3 regions of the Bradyrhizobium sp. BR 1433 genome follow, and region 1 is predicted to be linked to each of the others. Evidence: predicted binding sites of a transcription regulator. Region 1 holds the regulator's gene; each other region holds the start of a gene.

Region 1 (3,274 bases):
GACTGGTAACAAACCTTCAAGCCGACGCCGCGTTGCCTCGTGCAGGATGGCGCCGTCAGCCAAGGAGGTGAGCGACCATGACGCACGACATCGAACCGCCCCGCATCTACCCGACCCTGCGCTGCAAGGACGCCGAGGCGATGACCAATTGGCTCACGGCGGTGCTTGGGTTCACCGAACACGTCGTCTACCGCGACGGTGGCGTGATCCATCACGCCGAGCTCGCCTATGGTTCCTCGATGCTGATGCTGGGTCAGAGCCGTGACGACGCCTATGGCAAGCTGGTCGGCGACCTCGACCACCGCCGCACCGACTCGATCTATATCGCCGTCGGCGATCCCAACGCGCTGCACGCGAAGGTCAAGGCTGCCGGCGCCAAGATCGAGATGGAACTGCGCGATACCGACTATGGCAGCCGCGACTTCGCCTGCCGCGATCCGGAAGGAAATCTCTGGAGCTTCGGCACCTATTGGCCGAAGGCACACGAGAAGCCGCGACCGTGAGCCCGCGCAATCCGCGAGCTCACAAACGCGCAGCCGGGATCGGGATGGATCAGGCGGTGATGTCGGCGGTCGGGGCGGCCTTGGCGCCGCCCTTGGAGACGCCGACCAGCGCCGGACGCAGGATGCGCTCGCCGATCATGTAACCGGCCTGCACGACCTGCACCACGGTGCCCGACGGCACCGACGGATCAGGCACCTCGAACATCGCCTGCTGGAAGTTCGGATCGAACTTCTCGCCGATCGGGTCGAACTTCTTGACGCCGTTCTTCTCCAGCGCGTTGAGCAGCGAACGTTCGGTCAGCTCGACGCCTTCGATCAGCGCCTTCAGGCCGGGATCGGCGGCTTCCTTGGTCTCGGCCGGCACCGCATCGAGCGCGCGCTGCAGGTTGTCGGCGATATCGAGCACGTCGCGGGCAAAGCCGGTGATGCCGTAGGTCTTGGCGTCGGCGACCTCGCGGCGGGTGCGCTGGCGGAGATTCTCCATCTCGGCCAGGGTGCGCAGCGTCCGGTCGCGCGCCTCGGCGAGTTCCTTGGTCAGCGCCTCCGCCGATCCGGCCTCGGGCTCGTCAGGCATGATGTAGGGTTTCGAGACCACGGGCTCACCCGTCGGCGCCGAATTCTCGGTGTTGTCATTGGCCCGGTTCGGATCGGTCATGGCTTGCCTTCTCGAAAACTCGCGTCGGTTCAAATCTTGGGGATTGCTTGCCGGGATATCGTGCTTTGGGCGGCGAAAATCAAGCGCAACATACCGGTCTCGGGAACTGGGATCTCCGGCTTGGGTGAAGAAAACCCGTCAAATGAAAGCGAAATCGCCCTCCGGTCAGCCGCCGAGCATCTTGCTGACGATGCGCGCGGCATAATCGACGGTCGGGATCACCCGCGCATAGTTCAGCCGTGTCGGTCCGATCACGCCGAGGACGCCCACGATCCGCCCCTGGGCGTCGCCGTAGGGCGCGATGATGGTTGAGGAACCCGACAGCGAGAACAGCTTGTTCTCCGAGCCGATGAAGATCCGCACGCCCTCGCCGCGTTCGGCGCGGCCGAGCAGATCGATCACGCCGCGCTTGGTTTCGAGATCGTCGAACAGCGACTTGATGCGCTCCAGGTCGTCGAGCGCATGCAGGTCCTCCAGCAGATTGGCGTGACCGCGCACGATCAGCTGGCGGTCTTCGTTCTCGCCGCCGGACCAGCTCGCAATGCCCGCCGCGACCACCTTCTGCGTGAGCTGATCGAGCTCGGCGCGGTTTTGCGTCAGTGCCGTCTCGAGCTCGAGCCGCGCTTCGGCCAGCGTCCGGCCGCGGATCCGCGCATTGAGGAAATTGGTCGCCTCGGTCAGGGCTGAGGATGGAACACCCGGCGGCAGTGCCAGCACGCGGTTTTCGACCTGGCCGTCTTCGCCGACCAGCACGACCAGCGCCTTTTCCGGCTCCAGCCGGACGAACTCGATGTGCTTCAGCCGCGCATTCGACTTTTGCGTCAGCACCACCGCCGCGGCGCGGGTCAGCCCCGACAACCGCGTCAAGGCTTCGCCAAGCGCGGCCTCGACGGATTGCGCGCGGCCGACGGCAGCAAGCTGGGTCTGGATCGACTGACGCTCGGCCTCGGTGAGGTCGCCGACCTGCATCAGCGCATCGACGAAGAAGCGCAGCCCGAGTTCGGTCGGCAACCGGCCGGCGGAGGTGTGCGGCGCATAGATCAGGCCGAGCTGCTCGAGATCCGACATCACGTTGCGGACCGAGGCCGGCGACAGCGGTAATGCGATCAGGCGCGAGATGTTGCGCGAACCGACCGGCTCGCCGGTCGCGAGATAGCTTTCGACGATTTGACGAAAAATGTCGCGCGAACGCTCGTTGAGCTGGGCGAGCCCGGCATGCGGCGCGATCAGGCCAATCGGATCGTGGTGAGTCACACTCCAGTCCCTCACAATTACTGCATAATTTGTCGATCCGGGAGGCCGATGACAAGCATGCATTCGGCCCCCTCGTACCGGACCCTACCGGGGCCGAAAACCCTCGCCAAAACCCTTGCCGCTGCCCCTTCCCGCTCCTACAAGCACGGCCAGCCAATTTTCTCGGATTTCTGGAGGATTTCATGCGGCCAAGCCGCCGTGCACCCGATGAACTGCGTCCCGTGTCGCTGGAACGCGGCGTCGTCAAATATGCCGAGGGTTCCTGCATGGTGAAGTTCGGCGACACCCATGTGCTGGTGACCGCCACGCTGGAAGAGCGGTTGCCGCCGTGGCTGAAGGGACAGGGCCGCGGCTGGGTCACCGCCGAATACGGCATGCTGCCGCGTGCCACCCTGGAACGCACCCGCCGCGAGGCCTCGGCCGGCAAGCAGGGCGGCCGGACGGTCGAGATCCAGCGGCTGATCGGCCGCTCGCTGCGCGCAGCCGTCGATCTCGAGGCACTCGGCGAGCGCCAGATCACGGTCGATTGCGACGTCATCCAGGCCGATGGCGGCACCCGCACCGCCTCGATCACCGGTGCCTGGGTGGCGCTGGCCGACTGCATCAACTGGATGAAGACCCGCAACATGCTGAAGACCAATGTGTTGCGCGACAATGTGGCGGCGATCTCCTGCGGCATCTATCAGGGCACGCCGGTGCTCGATCTCGACTATGCCGAGGACTCCGAAGCCGACACCGACGCCAATTTCGTCATGACCGGCGACGGCCGGATCATCGAGGTGCAGGGCACCGCCGAGAAGACGCCGTTCTCGGAAGGTGAATTCCTGGCGCTGATGGCGCTGGCGCGCAAAGGTGTCGCGCG
Region 2 (3,274 bases), 1.2 Mb from region 1:
ACCAGCAGAAGCGACTCAGCGAAGATATTCAGGAGCGCGTGGTCTCGATCTTCGAGGCCTGCAACTTCCAGGACCTCACCGGCCAGCGCATCAGCAAGGTGATGCAGACGATGAAGTTCATCGAACAGCACATCAACGAGATGATGAACATCTGGGGCGGCGTCGACGCGATCAAGTCGCACGTCCCGGCGATCGTCGACACGCGCGAGGGCGATGCGCGCCTGCTCAACGGCCCGAAGCTCGACGGCGACGCCGGCCACGCCTCGCAGGACGACATCGACGCGATGTTCAACTGAGGTTCGTCAGATCAAGACGAAAAACGTCGGCCCTCGGGCCGGCGTCTTTGTTTGGGCGAGCCCACCCCGGGAGGGGTCACCAGACGTCGTGCCGTCCTCGTGCTGCCGTTGCCGCCTTCACTCGCGGACGTACAGCCGCGCGCGGGCGTTGATCTACGTCAATCCGATCCGTCCCTTGCCGCGCATAGGTTGGGCCGCGCCCGAAACGGCGCACCATCTTTGGCCCGCCCGCGATGAGGAGGATCACCATGCGTCGGACGAACATTGTTCCAGCCAAGTCCGTGACGGTTGCGGGAATAGCGGCGAGCCTGATGTTGGGGTTTGCAGGCGCCGCTCTCAGTCCAGCACCGGCCAACGCCGTGATTTACTGCACGTATGTCGGTTATCCGGCAGGCTGCGTTGCGAGGGCGGGCGTCGTGCTCAGGCCTCGTCCGGTGGCGCGCGCTGCGGTCCGTCACAATGCGGGCGGCAATTTGAATGGCGGCGTCAATCGGGTTGGCGTGCGGCGATAAGGCCGCGTTTTCGGGTCTCCTTCCCTTCTCCCCTTGTGGGAGAAGGTGGCGCGGATGCAATCCGCGCCGGATGAGGGGATGTCGCCGCCTACTCAAATCTCGAAAGGGTCACTCGCGGAGGGAGACCCCTCACCCGGATTGCATCTGACGATGCAATCCGACCTCTCCACAAGGGAAGAGGTGCACCCCGATGCGGCGCTATCTCATGCTGAAGTAGCTCGCCGTTACGCCCTCGGGGCGCAGCGGACGTAGACCATGTTGCCGTAGCGGACCCCGGCATCCTTGTCCACGAAGCGGGTGATCATGACGCGGCCGTCGAACGAGACGATCTCGCGGTCCTGCTCGCCGGGCGTCGGTCCAGGCGGGCCGATATAGTTCTTGCCGCTCGGGGAACCCTTCAGCCGCAGTTCCTGCGGGGTGGCCTGGTCGGCCAGATGCATGATGACGCCGCCGTTCTGGCCGGCGCCGATCACGTAAGGCTGCTTGCACTGGCCGCGCGCGGCGGCCTCGGTGCGGGCGCGATCGGCAGGATTCTGGAACGAGGCGAGACCCCAGCGGCCGACGATCTCGTCGGCGCGGATGCTCGCGGGCATTTCGGGGGCCACTCCCGGCTCGGCTGGCGCCGGCTCAGGGTTCGACGACAACGACGGCAGGCTCATGCTGCCGCACGCCCCCAAGAGTGTCGTCAGCGCCGAAACAGCCGCGAACCGTGCGACCAATCGCGCGTTGAATGACCTGATCATATGCATCCCCCGACTATGTCCCGGCCGCACCCGTCCTGCAGCCAAGCGTAAAACTTAAGACGGAGCAATGACGTCTGACAAAATTACGTCATCGCTACGATTTGGTTTCTGGTCCACCATCCTATATTGGCCTCACCAAGGCCTTAACCCGTTTGCTTGACAGAAACTGCGCCAAGCCATATTTCCCGGCCCACAATTAGCACTCTCGCACCACGATTGCTAAGAGCGTCGGGCGTCCTGCCCAGCGCCGACCGGGCCGGCATCCAACGCCGGTCCCGATGAACCGGACCTGAAACCGAGCCAAGAGGGAACGTCATGGCTAAATCCACCTTCCGCCCCCTGCACGACCGCGTCGTGGTCAAGCGTATCGATGCCGAGGAGAAATCCAAGGGCGGCATCATCATTCCGGACTCGGCGAAGGAGAAGCCGTCCCAGGGCGAGATCGTCGCCGTCGGCCCGGGTGGCCGCGACGAGGCCGGCAAGCTGATCCCGATCGACCTCAAGGTCGGCGACCGCGTGCTGTTCGGCAAATGGTCGGGCACCGAGGTCAAGCTCGACAACCAGGAGCTCCTGATCATGAAGGAGTCCGACATCATGGGCGTGCTGGCCTGATCGCCATTCAACCGCGCGACCGCACCACTCGCATCGTCATACCCGGACTTGATCCGGGCATCCATCACGCTTCCGAAGAGTTCTTACCAAGGCGATGGATCGCCGGGTCAAGCCCGGCGATGACGAGCGCGGAAACGGCAAGCGCGTCTCTCAAAACTGACAGGAGTTCAAATCAATGGCTGCCAAGGACGTAAAATTCGCCGGAGAGGCCCGCGACCGCATGCTGCGCGGTGTCGACGTGCTCGCCAACGCCGTGAAGGTGACGCTCGGCCCCAAGGGCCGCAACGTCGTCATCGAGAAGAGCTTCGGCGCTCCCCGCATCACCAAGGACGGCGTCACCGTCGCCAAGGAGATCGAGCTCGACGACAAGTTCGAGAACATGGGTGCGCAGATGCTGCGCGAGGTCGCTTCCAAGACCAACGACACCGCCGGTGACGGCACCACCACCGCGACCGTGCTGGCGCAGGCCATCGTCCGCGAGGGCGCCAAGTCGGTCGCCGCCGGCATGAACCCGATGGACCTCAAGCGCGGCATCGACACCGCGGTCGCGGCCGTGATCAAGGACATCGAGAAGCGCGCCAAGCCGGTCGCCTCCTCGTCCGAAGTCGCCCAGGTCGGCACCATCTCGGCCAATGGCGATGCCGCGATCGGCAAGATGATCGCGCAGGCGATGCAGAAGGTCGGCAACGAGGGCGTGATCACCGTCGAGGAGAACAAGTCGCTCGAGACCGAGGTCGATATCGTCGAGGGCATGAAGTTCGACCGCGGCTATCTGTCGCCCTACTTCATCACCAACGCCGAGAAGATGACCGCCGAGCTCGAGGATGCCTACATCCTGCTGCACGAGAAGAAGCTGTCCGGCCTGCAAGCGATGCTGCCGGTGCTGGAAGCCGTGGTGCAGTCGGGCCGTCCGCTCTTGATCCTCGCCGAGGACGTCGAGGGCGAGGCGCTGGCGACCCTGGTCGTCAACCGCCTGCGCGGCGGGCTCAAGGTCGCCGCCGTCAAGGCGCCGGGCTTCGGCGATCGCCGCAAGGCGATGCTGGAGGACATCGCGATCCTGACCGGCGGTCAGCTGATCTCCGACGACCTCGGCATGAAGCTCGAGAACGTC
Region 3 (3,274 bases), 2.0 Mb from region 1:
GCGCAGGCCCTTGAGCGCTTCAGTGGCACGCAGCAGAGCGACGCCGCCACCCGGCAGGATGCCTTCCTCGACAGCCGCGCGGGTTGCATGCATCGCGTCATCAACGCGATCCTTGCGCTCCTTCACCTCGACCTCGGTCGCGCCGCCGACGCGGATCACCGCGACGCCGCCTGCGAGCTTGGCAAGACGCTCCTGCAGCTTCTCACGGTCGTAGTCCGAGGTGGTCTCCTCGATCTGCGCCTTGATCTGGGCAACGCGGGCGTCGATGTCGGCCTTCTTGCCGGCGCCGTTGACGATCGTGGTGTTCTCCTTGTCGATCATCACCTTCTTGGCGCGACCGAGCATCTGCAGCGTGACGTTCTCGAGCTTGATGCCGAGGTCTTCCGAGATGGCCTGGCCGCCGGTCAGGATCGCGATGTCCTGCAGCATGGCCTTGCGGCGATCGCCGAAGCCCGGAGCCTTGACGGCCGCGACCTTCAGGCCGCCACGCAGGCGGTTGACGACGAGGGTGGCAAGCGCTTCGCCTTCGACGTCCTCGGCGACGATGACCAGCGGCTTGCCGGTCTGCACCACGGCCTCGAGCAGCGGCAGCAACTCGTTCAGCGAGGAGAGCTTCTTCTCGTTGATGAGGATATAGGCGTCGTCCATCTCAACGCGCATCTTGTCGGCGTTGGTGACGAAGTAGGGCGAGATGTAGCCGCGGTCGAACTGCATGCCCTCGACGACGTCGAGCTCGGTCTCGAGCGACTTGGCTTCCTCGACCGTGATCACGCCCTCGTTGCCGACCTTCTTCATGGCGTCGGCGAGGAACTTGCCGATCTCGGCATCGCCGTTGGCCGAAATGGTGCCGACCTGGGCGATCTCCTCGTTCGAGGTGACCTTCTTCGAGTTCTTCTGGAGGTCCGCGACAACAGCCTCGACCGCGAGGTCGATACCGCGCTTCAGATCCATCGGGTTCATGCCGGCGGCGACCGACTTGGCGCCTTCACGGACGATCGCAGCCGCCAGCACGGTCGCAGTGGTGGTGCCGTCGCCGGCCGCATCAGCGGACTTGGAGGCGACTTCGCGCACCATCTGGGCGCCCATGTTCTCGAACTTGTCCTCGAGCTCGATCTCCTTGGCGACGGTGACGCCGTCCTTGGTGATGCGGGGAGCGCCGAACGACTTCTCGAGCACCACGTTGCGGCCCTTCGGACCGAGGGTGACCTTCACCGCGTTGGCGAGGATGTCGACACCGCGCAGCATACGGTCGCGGGCCTCGACGGAGAATTTGACTTCTTTGGCTGACATGATGAGTTCCCTGAGTTTGATGTCTTCTCACCTTGGAGGGGCGCCCGCAGGCGCTCCTTAGGGCGAGCGGTGCGAGCGGGTGGATTAGGCAGCCTTCCTGCTGGACGACACGTCGGTAAGAACGCCCATGATGTCGCTCTCCTTCATGATCAACAGCTCCTGGCCGTCGATCTTGACCTCGGTGCCCGACCACTTGCCGAACAGGACGCGATCGCCGACCTTGACGTCGATGGGGATCAGCTTGCCAGCCTCGTCGCGGCCGCCCGGGCCGACGGCGATGATTTCGCCCTGCGAGGGTTTTTCCTTGGCGGTGTCTGGAATGATGATGCCGCCAGCGGTCTTCTCGTCTGCGTCAATGCGTTTGACAACGACGCGGTCATGAAGTGGACGGAAATTCATGCAGCCCTCCTAACTGTTTGCATGGTTTGATAATTTCTGCATTGTTAGCACTCGATACGAATGAGTGCCACAAGCGAGACTGAAATAGGACAGAGGTTTTTCGGGAGCAAGTGTCCGTAGCAGAAAAAATTGGATACTTCGCCACCCGATCTGGGAGTTGCATTAGCAATCAGTGCCTCAACGCAGCCTCGGACCGCGTGCTCCAAGCTGCGACGGAGGCGTGGCCTGATCACGCGTCGGCGATCTCTTGCGTGCTCGCAGCAGACGGGGGTCCTTAGCAGCCGCTCACGAAAGTCGCATAATCGCGACGGGTTACACGTGCCTTGACCGGGAGATCGTTCCCGACCTAACGGCCTTGGAGGACACGTTGCGCACGGTCGCATCGTGGAAGAAAGCGCAAGTAGCCTCGCCAGCGTCCACCAGCATCTTTGTTACGGTGTTGATCGACACGCCGGTAACCCGGCTGAAAAGTTCATGTTACTTAATCGCCCGCAAGTCACTTTCTGCCGGCCGGCTCTCAGGACCAGCCAAGTTCCAAAGCAGCCCCTCAAGCTCATCCAAGGGCAAATGGAGGGTCGCCGCGATGTCATTCTTGGTTGTTCGCTCACTCCAAAGCTGGGTAAGCACCTTTCGCCAAAATCGCGGACGTTTCCCTCGGAATGCCATTCGGCTCTCCGTCGCGATAACCCCACTTGCCCAAATCCATGATGATCGACTTGTAACGCCAGTCTGACAGCATGCCCAAGGCATGCAGGCGATATGAGAGAGCCATCGCGGATACGCGCCATCTGGTCTTAGCTGCCAAGATCGCTTGCGTGGAAATTGGCATTTGAACTTGAGCCCGAACATCTCGTGACGGCATCAAGAAGAAGAGGCGAAGCCGTTGGCTTCTCGCTCGGCCGCCCTCGTTTCCTTGGCATCGCCATGCTTATGCATGACGAGGTGACCAAGTTCATGCGCAGAATCAAAAATGCTGCTTTCCGCCATCTTGAAATTGTTGAGGAAGATATAGGGCTTGTTATCTCGCCAGAACGAGAACGCATTAACCGACGCAGTGTTCTCGGCAAGAGAGAAAATCCGCACCCCTTTGGTTTCTAGAAGAGCCAGCATGTTGGTTATTGGGCGCTCGCCTAGTTCCCAATACTGACGCAGCGCCGCAGCAGCGGACTGCGGTTCGGTCTCATAGCTCAGATCTATTAAACTCGGCTGAGGAAGCTGGAAGCGCTCTTCTACGCTCCGAAATCTACCGCATCGCCATGAGGCTAACCTGCCGATGATTCCAGCCCTTGCGCGTTGCGCAGGTGGGGAAGACACTGGTTGTGGCGCGTCGCTCGAGATCGGAGCCGCCACCGGTGTGATCTCGACGGGAACGAAAGTTGGTACGGATCTCCGCCCAGTCGACCCTGGCGCGCCTATCGACGCCAAGTGAACAGCAGGCTGTGAGCCATCCCGTGCCGGCGCGCGACGCCGCAGACCGTCTCGCCAGCCTGCAAGGTCTCTTCGACAAGGCGAACCTTACTCAGCACAATCTCCGCGGCCTTCGCCGGGTGCTTAAGTCGCTCTGCACATTGCGGCTGATGATCGG

The links. The regulator HrcA, encoded in region 1, represses chaperone genes, less so after heat shock. The targets are predictions, from matches to a motif close to GTTAGCACTCNCNNNNNGNGAGTGCTAAC.
Region 2: the regulator HrcA is predicted to act here: its motif matches at 1,747-1,775, upstream of ACSKB9_RS30475 (co-chaperone GroES).
Region 3: the regulator HrcA is predicted to act here: its motif matches at 1,733-1,761, upstream of groES (co-chaperone GroES).

Annotation. Positions count from the first base shown of each region.
Region 1 covers NZ_JBPUGG010000001.1:5,072,516-5,075,789, reverse strand. Annotated here, with positions in the region: gene ACSKB9_RS24510 (helix-turn-helix domain-containing protein) at 1-9, shown strand, start outside; gene ACSKB9_RS24505 (VOC family protein) at 78-503, shown strand; gene grpE (nucleotide exchange factor GrpE) at 553-1,158, opposite strand; gene hrcA (heat-inducible transcriptional repressor HrcA) at 1,324-2,412, opposite strand; gene rph (ribonuclease PH) at 2,595-3,274, shown strand, end outside.
Region 2 covers NZ_JBPUGG010000001.1:6,319,484-6,322,757, reverse strand. Annotated here, with positions in the region: gene ACSKB9_RS30490 (protein phosphatase CheZ) at 1-296, shown strand, start outside; gene ACSKB9_RS30485 (hypothetical protein) at 530-808, shown strand; gene ACSKB9_RS30480 (hypothetical protein) at 1,033-1,551, opposite strand; gene ACSKB9_RS30475 (co-chaperone GroES) at 1,867-2,163, shown strand; gene groL (chaperonin GroEL) at 2,339-3,274, shown strand, end outside.
Region 3 covers NZ_JBPUGG010000001.1:3,025,347-3,028,620, forward strand. Annotated here, with positions in the region: gene groL (chaperonin GroEL) at 1-1,290, opposite strand, end outside; gene groES (co-chaperone GroES) at 1,375-1,689, opposite strand; partial or broken gene ACSKB9_RS14920 (IS1 family transposase) at 2,023-2,154, opposite strand; gene ACSKB9_RS14925 (ImmA/IrrE family metallo-endopeptidase) at 2,551-2,799, opposite strand; gene ACSKB9_RS14930 (transposase) at 3,102-3,215, opposite strand.